One region of the Buttiauxella sp. AC038 genome, then DNA from elsewhere that is predicted to be linked to it. Evidence: predicted binding sites of a transcription regulator. Region 1 holds the regulator's gene; each other region holds the start of a gene.
The links. The regulator LexA, encoded in region 1, represses DNA repair genes until DNA is damaged. The targets are predictions, from matches to a motif close to TNCTGTATGTACATACAGNA.
Positions count from the first base shown of each region.

Region 2: dinB (DNA polymerase IV) is a predicted target of LexA. The motif match lies at 1,782-1,801, and genes of this name have one in related genera.
Region 3: AC0IXI_RS15055 (DinI-like family protein) is a predicted target of LexA. The motif match lies at 2,522-2,541, and genes of this name have one in related genera.

Region 1 is NZ_CEEDCQ010000001.1:4,656,246-4,660,466, reverse strand. Features, by position in the region: gene plsB (glycerol-3-phosphate 1-O-acyltransferase PlsB) at 1-1,105, opposite strand, end outside; gene AC0IXI_RS22050 (diacylglycerol kinase) at 1,232-1,600, shown strand; gene lexA (transcriptional repressor LexA) at 1,709-2,317, shown strand; gene dinF (MATE family efflux transporter DinF) at 2,392-3,723, shown strand; gene AC0IXI_RS22035 (CsbD family protein) at 3,883-4,092, shown strand; gene zur (zinc uptake transcriptional repressor Zur) at 4,175-4,221, opposite strand, start outside.
Region 2 is NZ_CEEDCQ010000001.1:4,021,230-4,025,450, forward strand. Features, by position in the region: gene pepD (beta-Ala-His dipeptidase) at 1-660, shown strand, start outside; gene dinB (DNA polymerase IV) at 705-1,760, opposite strand; gene nqrM ((Na+)-NQR maturation NqrM) at 1,869-2,093, opposite strand; gene nqrF (NADH:ubiquinone reductase (Na(+)-transporting) subunit F) at 2,105-3,328, opposite strand; gene nqrE (NADH:ubiquinone reductase (Na(+)-transporting) subunit E) at 3,341-3,937, opposite strand; gene AC0IXI_RS19110 (NADH:ubiquinone reductase (Na(+)-transporting) subunit D) at 3,944-4,221, opposite strand, start outside.
Region 3 is NZ_CEEDCQ010000001.1:3,145,202-3,149,422, forward strand. Features, by position in the region: gene AC0IXI_RS15040 (YqaE/Pmp3 family membrane protein) at 1-153, opposite strand, end outside; gene cspE (transcription antiterminator/RNA stability regulator CspE) at 433-642, opposite strand; gene AC0IXI_RS15050 (MltF family protein) at 1,156-2,454, shown strand; gene AC0IXI_RS15055 (DinI-like family protein) at 2,558-2,800, shown strand; tRNA gene AC0IXI_RS15060 (tRNA-Thr) at 3,077-3,152, opposite strand; gene AC0IXI_RS15065 (hypothetical protein) at 3,361-3,729, shown strand; gene AC0IXI_RS15070 (oligogalacturonate-specific porin KdgM family protein) at 4,025-4,221, shown strand, end outside.

The DNA of each region.
Region 1 (4,221 bases):
ATTCACGGAACACGGTGGAGTAGAGTTTGCTGCCCTTAAAGGTACGGCGAATAAAGAACGCGCCCAGGCGGCGGAAAATCGGGCCTGCTGGCCAGAAGTTCAGGTTGATACCCGCCGCAATGTGCGGAGGAACCAGCCCCTGGTGGTAAAGCACGTAAGACAAAAGCATGTAGTCCATGTGGCTGCGGTGGCAGGGAACATAGACAATCTCGTGGCCGTCGTGAGCCAGTTGGCGTACACGTTCTGCATTATGAACGTTAATGCCCTGGTACAGGCGGTTCCACGTCAGACCTAATACGCGGTCGGTCAAACGCACGGCTTCATAGGAGAAGTTCGCCGCAATCTCTTCCATCAAGGCAACAGCATTTTGCTGTGCTTTTTCATGGGAGATTTTCTTGCTGCGCGCTTCATCTTCTACTGCACGGGCAATAGCTTTTGAGGCCAGAAGTTTGTTAAACAGATCCTGACGTACCGGCAGACGCGGGCCTACAGTCGCTAAACGCTGGCGAGCAAAGTGCATACGCGCCACGCGTGCCAGTTTTTGGGCGATTTTTTTATCTGTACCGTGATCGGTTGCCATCTGGCGCAGCGAAACAGGTGCCGAGAACCGCACAAAACTGTCGCGCCCAAGCCAGGATACCGCGAAGAATTTCTGAATGCCGTTAAGCATCTTCAGTGGCGGGTTAACTTCGCCTTTTTCGCGACCCGGAGAGCGGCCAAACATCACCGATACCGGCACCATCTGCACATCCAGATTTGGATTGCTGCGGTGCAAGTCGAGATAATCATGGAATAGCTTGATCGACTCTTCTTTTGGCGTGTAATAAGTGAACACGCGCGGGCCGCCATGGATAAAGACATAGCGCGGCAATACCGCACCGTCGATCTCTAATGGCTCGAGAGGGTCGGGCAAGTTGTGCGCGAGGCATTGCGCGCGCAGGGTTAATAAGTCCGCCTTTGAGTTATACGGCAGAACGTACATTATTGGGCGTGTGGGATCTAAGCCCAGTTCGGCCTGTGGATCTGCCGGAATGGACTTGCTCTTTACCAGAACGCCTAATGGTAAATTAAGTAATTTGTAGTAGATTCTTGGCCAGCCTGACATAAACGATGTAAAGCCTCAGGTTAATGATGCAAATTCGCCGCAAGAATATCAGAATCTCACCCAGATTTCTGTGGCGTTATAATTTTGACAAGCATTGATGCAAATAATTTGAAAAGGTTTCCTAAAATGGCGAGCAGTACCACTGGACTTACCCGTATCATCAAAGCCGCAGGCTACTCATGGAAAGGGCTCAAAGCAGCCTGGATCAATGAAGCAGCTTTCCGCCAGGAAGGCGTTTCTGCCGTTATCGCCATTGCCATCGCATGTTGGTTAGATGTCGACCCCATTACCCGCATTCTACTTATCGGCTCAGTCGTGTTGGTCATGATTGTCGAGATCCTCAACAGCGCTATCGAGGCTCTTGTCGACCGTGTTGGCACTGATTATCACGAACTTTCCGGGCGAGCCAAAGACATGGGCTCGGCCGCAGTATTAATTTCAATTATCCTCGCGGTAATTACCTGGGTCACGCTGCTTTGGTCGCATTTGCGGTGATCTTTCCAGAATAGTTAAGTGCCTGGTTTTTTGCTTAATTTGTGGTTCCAAATTGACCTTTGACTGTATATACTCACAGCATAACTGTATAAACACCCAGGGGGCGGAATGAAAGCGTTAACTACCAGGCAGCAAGAGGTGTTTGATCTTATTCGGGATCATATCAGCCAGACCGGCATGCCACCGACTCGTGCCGAGATTGCTCAACGTCTGGGGTTCCGTTCTCCGAACGCCGCTGAAGAGCATTTAAAAGCACTTGCCCGTAAAGGTGTGCTTGAAATTGTTTCTGGCGCATCCCGTGGTATCCGCCTGTTGGTGGAAGAAGTGACCGGTATTCCACTGGTTGGGCGTGTTGCTGCAGGTGAGCCACTCCTTGCACAGCAACACATCGAAGGCCATTATCAGGTCGACCCATCACTGTTTAAACCAAATGCCGACTTCTTGCTGCGCGTCAGCGGTATGTCGATGAAAGACATCGGCATTATGGATGGCGATCTGCTTGCGGTTCATAAAACCCAGGATGTGCGTAATGGCCAGGTTGTTGTCGCGCGTATCGATGATGAAGTTACCGTTAAGCGCTTAAAACAACAGGGCAACACCGTTCATCTGTTGCCAGAAAACAGTGAGTTTGAACCGATCGTGGTTGACCTACGCGAGCATAACTTCTCTATTGAAGGGCTGGCTGTTGGGGTTATCCGCAACGGCGACTGGCTGTAAAATCTCTTTAGGTGATGCGCATTTAAAGTGCGCATCACTGCCTTAATTATCTTTGATCTCCTTCAGGAGATGTCATGCAATTATTCTCCACAGCGGATCGTGCGCTCTGGCGCCTCGCTTTACCCATGATTTTCTCCAACATTACTGTTCCGCTGCTTGGCCTTGTCGATACGGCTGTTATTGGTCATCTGGATAGTCCTGTTTATCTGGGCGGTGTTGCCATTGGTGCGACAGCAACCAGCTTCCTGTTTATGTTGCTGCTGTTTTTGCGAATGAGTACCACAGGTTTAACTGCTCAGGCTTTTGGTGCCAATAATCCCTCAGCGTTAGCTCGTGCACTGGTGCAACCATTATTACTGGCACTAGGGGCAGGGGTGGCAATTGTCTTACTGCGCGATCCCCTCATTTCACTCGCTTTACAAATTGTCGGCGGCAATCAGGATGTGCTCGTACAAGCGCAACGCTTTCTTGAAATCCGCTGGCTGAGTGCGCCAGCCTCGCTTGCCAACCTCGTTTTACTGGGATGGTTGCTAGGGGTTCAATACGCACGAGCTCCGGTTATCTTGCTGGTAGTCGGCAATCTTCTGAATATCGTACTGGATGTGTGGCTGGTGATGGGGGTGCACCTTGATGTTCAAGGGGCGGCACTTGCGACTGTTACTGCTGAATACGCGACATTTTTCATCGGATTGCTGATGGTGAAGAAGGCTATGGGCTTGCGAGGTATCAGCTTTGAGATGCTCAAACAGTCCTGGCGTGGCAATGTTCGGCGCTTACTGGCGCTTAATCGGGACATCATGTTGCGCTCGTTATTACTGCAAGTGTGCTTTGCTTCAGTCACCATCTTTGGTGCGCGCTTAGGCAGCGAAATTGTCGCCGTCAATGCGGTGTTAATGACTCTCCTGACGTTTACCGCTTATGCGCTTGATGGTTTTGCCTATGCTGTTGAAGCTCACTCCGGGCAAGCTTATGGTGCAAAGAATCGTGGTCAATTGCTCGAGGTTTGGGGGGCAGCTTGTCGGCAGGCGGGTTTAGTCGCGCTCATGTTTGCCGTGGTGTATGCCCTATTTGGCGAGCAAATTGTTTCTCTTCTGACGTCCATTTCCCAATTACAGCTACAGGCCGATCGTTATCTCCACTGGCAGATTGTGTTACCCGTGGTTGGTGTCTGGTGCTACTTGCTGGATGGGATGTTTATTGGCGCGACAAGAGGCGCTGAGATGCGTAATAGCATGGCGGTTGCCGCTGTTGGTTTCGGCCTAACGCTCTTCACTGTTCCGTATTTAGGCAACCACGGGTTATGGCTGTCTGTAGCGGTATTCCTTGCTCTGCGGGGGCTGGCGTTAGGTTGGATTTGGCGTCGTCACTGGCAGCAAAATAGCTGGTTTAACAATGTACAAAGTTAAGCCGTATGGTTAAAGATTCTTAGTTTTCTCCCCACCACCATATCCTTGACTACAATTATTATCACGTCCAGCAGATAGAGTGGTGTTGGCCAAATGGCAGCACATTGGACGTTGGTAATTTTTTAGCAGTTCTTCCCCCCGAACGATGAGGATATTATTATGAATAAAGACGAAATCGGCGGTAACTGGAAACAGTTTAAAGGCACAGTAAAAGAGAAATGGGGCAAACTGACTGACGATGATATGACTGTCATCGAAGGCAAACGCGATCAGCTTGTCGGTAAAATTCAAGAGCGTTATGGGTACGAAAAGGATAAGGCAGAGGAAGAAGTCGTTGATTGGGAAACTCGCAACAAATACCGTTGGTAATTAGCTTCCCTCAGATGTGTTAACTCTCAGCCCTGCCCTGGTACATGGATGTACCGTTCCATTCAACTCAAATCCAACCAATCTAACGAGATTTCTTCTTCGACTGAACTGAGTGGTCATGCCCGCAAG
Region 2 (4,221 bases), 640 kb from region 1:
GCTGTACCTGCCGATAAAGCTGCACAACTCAAGCAACTGGCAGCGCAGTTCTTGTCAATTCTGCAAAATGAGCTGGGTGCCGTTGAGAAAAACACCACCGTTCTGGTTGAAGCGACCAACACAGACAAATCTGCGCTGACAGTAAAAAGCCGCGAAGCTTTCATTAACTTGCTCAACGCAATGCCGAATGGCGTTATCCGCAATTCCGACGCTGTAAAAGGCGTAGTGGAAACCTCACTGAACGTGGGTGTGGTAACAATGACTGATGAAAGCGCAGAAATCATCTGCCTGATTCGTTCACTGATTGATAGCGGCAAAGATTATGTGGTTGGCATGCTTCACGCACTGGGTCAGCTTGCTGGCGCAGAAAGTGTTGCAAAAGGCAGCTACCCAGGCTGGCAGCCGGATGCAAAATCCCCGGTAATGGCTCTGGTTCGTGAAACTTACGAAAAGCTGTTCAACAAGACGCCAAACATCATGGTTATCCATGCCGGTCTGGAATGTGGTCTGTTCAAGAAGCCTTATCCTGAGATGGATATGGTGTCTATTGGGCCGACCATTACAGGTCCACACTCGCCTGATGAACAAGTTCATATCGCAAGCGTTGGCCAATACTGGATTCTGCTGACTGAGTTACTGAAAGCGATTCCTGTTAAGTAAGCCAAATACGTGTAGATCAAAACCCTTTCATTGAGAGGGTTTTTTTATATTCCCAGAACCAGTTGGCGCTCCAACTGCGGGTCCAATAACGTGACATGCAGCCCCACCAGCCTTACGCCTCGCCCTCCCCGGCGCTCTTCCCATGTTTTCTTCGCCGTTGCGATTAAATCGGCTTTATTTAGCTGCGGCCAGACATGTTCCTGAGTGGTTTGCTGGAAATCATTAAACTTGAGTTTGACTCCCTGACGAGCAATCAATAGATCTGGTTTCACCTTTTTCAGACGTCGCTCAAGCTCCTCGTACAGCTGTTCAATAATGAGTTCGCACTCCTGCCACGTATGAATATCTTCAGCCAGCGTTTTCTCAACGCCGACGGATTTTCGCTGCCGCTCGTTATTTATCTCACGCTCATCAATTCCCTGGCTGCGTTCCCACAACACACGCCCAAACTTTCCAAAACGTTTGAGCAACGAAGCTAAATCTGTGTTCTGCACATCAGCACAGGTGCGTAACCCGAGACTTTCCAGCTTGCCGGCTGTGACTTTACCAACGCCTGGAATTTTGCCGAGCGGCAAGGTTTGCAAAAATGCAGGAATTTCTTCTGGAGTGATGACGTATTGCCCGTCGGGCTTATTAAGGTCTGACGCTATTTTCGCGAGAAATTTGACCGGAGCGATCCCCGCTGAAGCGGTGAGATTAAGTTCATCTGAAATGGTCTGGCGAATTTCTTTCGCCATGAGAGTGGCCGAACCGTGGCAATTAATGCTTGCGGTCACATCCAGATATGCTTCATCCAGAGACAGAGGTTCAATAAGCGTGGTGTAGCGGCTAAATATTTCGCGGATATGGTTGGAAGCTTCTTTATATGCGTCAAAGCGCCCAGGTAAAAGTGTCAGATGCGGGCACAATTTGAGTGCCATGGCGGTCGACATTGCGCTGTGCACGCCAAATTTACGTGCTGGGTAATTTGCGGTACTGATAACTCCACGTCGCTGCGCGCTGCCGCCAATAGCCAGCGGGATATCCCGCAACTTGGGGTTATCGCGCATCTCCACGGCTGCAAAAAAGCAGTCCATATCAACATGAATGATTTTACGCATACTTTTTTACACCAGAAATTTCACTGGATAAGTATACAGTTAATTAATGAGAGGGGGAAAGTCTGTATCAAAGAAATCCTCCCGACAAAGCGGGAGGATTTAAGAGGCTTATATGATGCGGTTTTGCTGAATTTTTGCCAGTCGTTCGGCTTTCGCCATACGCTTTTTACGCGCATCGCAAGGCTCAGGACAGTTGCAAACCTTCTCCATACCGAGTGCTGCAATGCCGCCACAGCTACCCTGAAGCGCTTTGCGCTTCACGATAACTCCCAGTGACATACCAAATATCACCAGCAAAAATATAACGAAGGTGGCTAAAAATACCGTCAGCATAATAGCTCCCGTCAGCCGCCAAAGTCGTCGAGCATGATGTTGTCATCCTCTACGCCCAGGTCTTTGAGCATTTTAATCACCGCGGCGTTCATCATCGGCGGCCCACACATATAGAATTCACAATCTTCTGGGGCCGGGTGGCTGCGAAGATAGTTTTCCAGCAATACGTTATGGATGAAACCGGTGTAACCCGTCCAGTTATCTTCAGGCTGCGGATCAGAAAGCGCCACATTGAAGTTAAAGTTCGGGTTTTCTTGTGCCAGTTTTTCAAACTCTTCTTCGTAGAACATTTCACGCAACGAACGCGCACCGTACCAGAAGCTGATTTTGCGCGTGCTATGCAGGCGTTTAAGCTGATCAAATATGTGCGAACGCATTGGCGCCATACCGGCACCACCGCCGATAAACACCATTTCTGCATCCGTATCTTTGGCAAAGAATTCACCAAACGGCCCAGAAATTGTCACTTTATCGCCTGCTTTCAGCGACCAGATATAGGAGGACATAATCCCAGGAGGTGCATCTGGCACATTTGGCGGCGGCGTAGCGATACGCACGTTCAGCATGATAATGCCTTTCTCATCCGGGTAGTTCGCCATGGAATAGGCGCGAACACAGGGTTCTTTCACCACAGATTTGAAACGGAACAGGTTAAATTTATCCCAGTCACCACGGTATTCCTGCGGAACATCGAAGTCCTGGTAGTTAACTTCGTGAGGTGGGCTTTCAATCTGGATGTAACCACCCGCACGGAACGGCACCACGTCACCATCAGGAATACGTAACTTGAGTTCTTTGATGAACGTCGCTTTGTTATCGTTGGAGATAACTTCGCATTCCCATTTTTTAACACCGAAGATCTCTTCCGGCAGCTCAATTTTCATGTCCTGCTTAACCGCAACCTGACAGGCAAGACGGCAGCCCTCTTTCGCTTCACGTTTGGTGATATGCGAAAGTTCGGTAGGCAGAATATCACCCCCACCTTCTTTAACGGTTACACGGCACTGCCCGCAAGAACCACCACCACCGCAAGCTGAGGAGATAAAAATCCCCTGGCTTGAGAGTGTGTTGAGCAGTTTGTCACCCGCCGGAGCATGGAACTGCTTGTCTGCTTCGTTGTTAATCTCGATCAGCACATCACCGGAGTTAACAAGCTTTGACTTGGCAAACAGAATCATCAGCGCCAGGGCCAAAACAATAAGCGTGAACATCACCACGCCAAGAATAATTTCCATACCTTTCCGCCCTTATAGCTGCACACCGGAGAATGACATGAAACCCAGTGCCATCAATCCAGTGGTGATAAAGGTGATTCCTAAGCCACGCAATCCTGCGGGCACATTGGCATATTTCATCTTCTCGCGAATACCAGCCATCGCGACGATAGCCAGCATCCAGCCCACACCGGAACCCACGCCATAAACGATGGATTCGCCGAAGCTGTAATCACGCTGCACCATAAACGATACGCCACCGAAAATGGCACAGTTAACGGTGATAAGCGGCAGGAAGATACCCAGCGCGTTATAGAGTGCCGGGAAGAAACGATCGAGGATCATTTCAAGGATTTGCACCAGCGCTGCAATCACACCAATGAAGGTAATGAAATTCAGGAAGCTGAGGTCAACACCTTCAACCAATGCACCGTCGCGAAGCACAAGGTTATAAACCAAGTTATTCGCCGGAACAGCAATCCCTAAAACAACGGTAACCGCCACACCCAAACCAAATGCCGTGGAAACCTTCTTGGAAACCGCCAGGAAGGTACACATGCCAAGGAAGAACGCGAGAGCCATGTTTTCAATAAACACGGCACGCACAAACAGACTAATCATATGTTCCATAGTCAGTTAGTCCTTTTCCTGCTGCGCAGGCTTCAGCGTACGCAGTGCCCAAATAAGCAGGCCGATAATGAAGAACGCACTCGGCGCCAGCAGGAACATCCCGTTTGGCTGGTACCAGCCACCGTTTTGAACCGTTTCAAGCACCGTGATACCAAACAGTTTGCCGCTACCTATCAGCTCACGTAGAAAACCAACCAGCAGCAGTATCACGCCATAACCCAGGCCGTTTCCGATACCATCCATGAAGCTTGCCAGCGGTGGCGACTTCATGGCGTAGGCTTCGG
Region 3 (4,221 bases), 1.5 Mb from region 1:
GCGACTTTGCACCCAGAAGGCATGAATCAGGCCAGGGATATAACCCAGTAGCGTCAGTACAATATTCAAAAGAAATGCCCAACCGAACCCTTTACCCAGCAAGACACCAAGCGGTGGTAAAATAATCGTAAAAACAATACGCCAAAAGCCCATAAAAAAACTCCAGTTATTAATTCATGCGATGCTGAAATAAGTCTATTTCACTGGAAGCATAGTCTACCGGGTGTAAACCAACTGAGGGTACAGCGTTATTTAATGTAAATAATTGATTAGCCACAGAAGATGTATGGCATTGATAATAAGGATAAAAGGCGGGCTTCAGGAAATTCAGACAACAAAAAACCCGCACATGGCGGGTTTATTCACTTTGACTTAACGGCTCGGGTTATTCACCGTCTTCGCATGCGTCAGTCTTAGTATGCGTTAGCAGTCTTACAGAGCAACAACGTTAGTTGCTGAAGGACCTTTAGCGCCGTTCTCAACAGAGAACTCAACTTTCTGACCTTCGTCCAGAGTTTTGAAATCATTGCTCTGAATGGCAGAGAAGTGAACGAACACATCTTTGCTACCATTGTCAGGAGTGATGAAGCCGAAACCTTTTTCTGGGTTGAACCATTTTACTAAACCAGTCATTTTAGACATAGATACTTCCTCGATATTTTATAGCCATTTAATATGGCGAACGTGGTCTGTATTGCAGAACGTTTCTTATTTAGGCACTTAGGAGGAGACTCACGAAGAAGGGTATCTGATGACTTGATAGCGCTTGAACTGAGGACTGCTTTACTAAAACTGCTTTCATAAGGTCTGTCTTCCAAACCGATGACGCATTTACTCATAGACGCTCATTGGAAGCAAGAATTATTTTCAAATAATAATTTTCTCATCTGAACGGCTAGCCTTCTTTCCCTCTACTTTACTGCAACAATATAGCGCACAGTTTTTAACCAGAACGATTTAGCACCAGCTATAGTTAAACAGTACCCGGCTGGAATGAATAGATGGTGTAACAATGGCCCGCTTGTTGTTGGTACTACTCTTAGTACTTACGTTTATACCGATGACGCACGCAGCCACCGAAGCCTCCCCTTTGAAATTCGACACCAAAGTTAATACGGTTATGGGCGACTTTGATGTGATGCAAAAAGGCGCGTCGTGCGCGTTTTGATTCCTTACAGCAAAACTTTCTACTTTATTGATAACAGCGGGACACAACGCGGCATCATGGTTGAACTGATGCAAGAGTTTGATAAACAAATTAATAAGGGCTTAAAACCCTCTAAGAAAACACATCTTCTGTTTATCCCGACCGCTCGCGATCAACTTATCCCCCAACTTGTGGCCGGGCGTGGCGATATAATTGCGGCTAATTTGACGATTACCGAAGAGCGCGAAAAACTCGTCGACTTCAGCGCTCCATTGGCACAAAACGTCCGTGAAGTCGTTATTGCCAGTAGTAAAGCGCCTAAATTAAAGAATGTTGAATCCCTGTCAGGTAAATCTCTGTTTGTGAATCCTTCGACCAGCTACATCTCCAGTATTGATGCACTGAATAAAAGCTTAGCAGAGAAGAAACTTCCTTCGGCAGTCGTCACTAAAGCCCCTGGTAATTTTGAACCAGAAGATATTCTTGAGATGGTGAATGCTAACCTTGCGGATTACACCGTCGCCGATAGATACCTGGCATTGCTGTGGAAACAGATTTACCCCAATTTGGTGGTCTACGAAAACATTACCCTGCGTGATGATGGATCTATTGCCCTGGCAATGCGCAAGGATTCCCCGCTCCTGCGCGCGCAACTCGATAAATTTATGACCACGCATAAAATCGGTACCTCATTCGGCAACCAGCAGGTTTATAAGTACCTGCGCAATACGAAATGGGTGAAAGATGCGCGTTCCCAAGAAGAGCTGGATAAGTTTTATCAGGTGACAGAAATTTTCCGCAAATATGGTGAGCAATATAATGTCGACTGGCTTTTGATGGCAGCGCAAGGCTACCAGGAGTCCCGTCTTGACCAGAAGGTGCGAAGTAAAAGCGGTGCGATTGGCGTGATGCAAGTGCTCCCCACGACAGGGAAAGAGCTAAAAGTCGGTGATATACGGTTAATCGACCCAAACATCAATGCGGGTGTGAAATATATCCGCTTTATGTGCGACCGCTATTTTGCAGACCAGCCGATGACTGAAATGAACAAACTGCTGTTCACCTTTGCTTCCTATAATGCAGGGCCAGCTAAAATTGCCCGGCTACGTAAAGAAGCCGAGGCTAAAGGTCTTGATCCCAACATCTGGTTTGATAATGTCGAACGCATTGCCCAGCAACGAATTGGCAATGAAACCGTGCAATACGTGAGCAATATCTTCAAGTATTACATTGCTTACCAATTAATCATGGAACAGATGAAAGCACGTGAACATGAGACTCCGCTTACAGGCGTTAAAGCAGAATAACCCTCACCACTCCTCTGCATACACTGTGTTTTTCGGGAACAGGCTTGCCTTGGATACCGATATTTATTACTGTATATAAATACAGCTTTAGAAGGAGCATTTTATGTTCGTTGAATTGGTTTACGACAAACGAAATGTAGCGGGCCTTCCCGGTGCAAATGACAAAATTCTTAATGAACTGACTCGACGGGTCCAGGCCATTTTCCCCGATGCCGACGTCAGGGTAAAACCGATGCAGACCAATGCAGTTCACAGCGACTGCACCAAAAATGAAAAAGAAAAGATTAACCGTCTGGTTGAAGAGATGTTTGACGAAGCAGATTTTTGGCTGGTTTGCGAAGAGTAAAGCCTGGCGGTTCAGTAAAAACGTGAGGTTTTCCGTCTTCAACTCCTGATATCATCCTCGCCACTCATCGTCAGATGTTTTAAACGGGTTTCGCAGTTATGAGAAAAACAACAATAGTATTAATCGTGGTAGCCATTCTTGTGTGGCTGGCAAGCCAACAGGGTTGGATCTAATTGAGTACAAAAGGAAGCGCTACCAACAGCTAGCCTTCCTTTCTTTTCATTGGGTAAAATACAGACGAAAAAAAACCACCTGAAAGGTGGTTTTTTTAATGTATGGTGCCGACTACCGGAATCGAACTGGTGACCTACTGATTACAAGTCAGTTGCTCTACCTACTGAGCTAAGTCGGCGTGGAAAACATATTATACAAAGCCGAGCCGCTATGCAAACCCCTGCGAATCGTTCGCTTAAAAAACCAACTTATTGCTATTAAATCAACCAGTCATAAATAAAAAATAGCCATTTAGATTAAAATCCAACCAATAATTTACTGCGGTTAAATTATTTAGTGAGAGATGTTACCCTTCCATTCAAATTCATTACAAAATGAGCTAGTTTATGAAACTCATTCTCTTTATTAGCCTTCTGGGCCTCGTTCAATCCTCTGCTTTCGCCGCCACAGCCACCCAATTGTCGTGCTCAATGCGGGAAAATGTTGTCATATCACGGTTTAACCATGACCTTTCTACCATGAAGTGGGACGATCACTTTCTGGTTGCTTCAGGTGTGAAAAAATCCAAAACAAAAAATGATGTTCCCTTCCGCGTCACCAGCTTCCAAAACGGAGATGACCTGGTTTTCTTCCCTGAAAAACAACAGTACTTCATGTTTTATTCGGGAAACCCGAATCCAGATCGCTGCACAATCGAAAGCACGAAGACTTATCAGATAACCCAATTGCCTAGGTATGAAAAACCAGACACATAAGGTTCCCGGAAAAGCGGGAGAAAATGCTTCCCGCTTTGGCCCCGGCTAAATCACGAATAACACTTTAAAACTCCTGAATAACTTGCTTCTATACTGGGTTTATTAATAGAGGCTGTATTCACACGTTGTCAATATTGCCGTGTGGAAAACAATAATTATTTTATTTAATAAAAAACAAAGTAACTGAAACACCATTTCATTTATTTGATCAAGTTATCTATTTCCAAACTGAAAATTAATTAGCATCGTTACCAGTCCGATGACTGATTTTTAATTCACAACATGGAAAGATTAAATGAAGAGTCTCTTTAAACTTAGTGCCTGCGCAACACTATTGATCTCTGTTTCTTCAAACGCGGTTACACTTGATTATCGTCACGAATATAAACCTGAGAGCGGCACCAATGCAGACAGGATTAAAATTGGTCACACTACCCAGGATGGTTATTTTGCGAGCGTAGAAGGGAGAGTCTCTGAAAAGACTGAAACTGA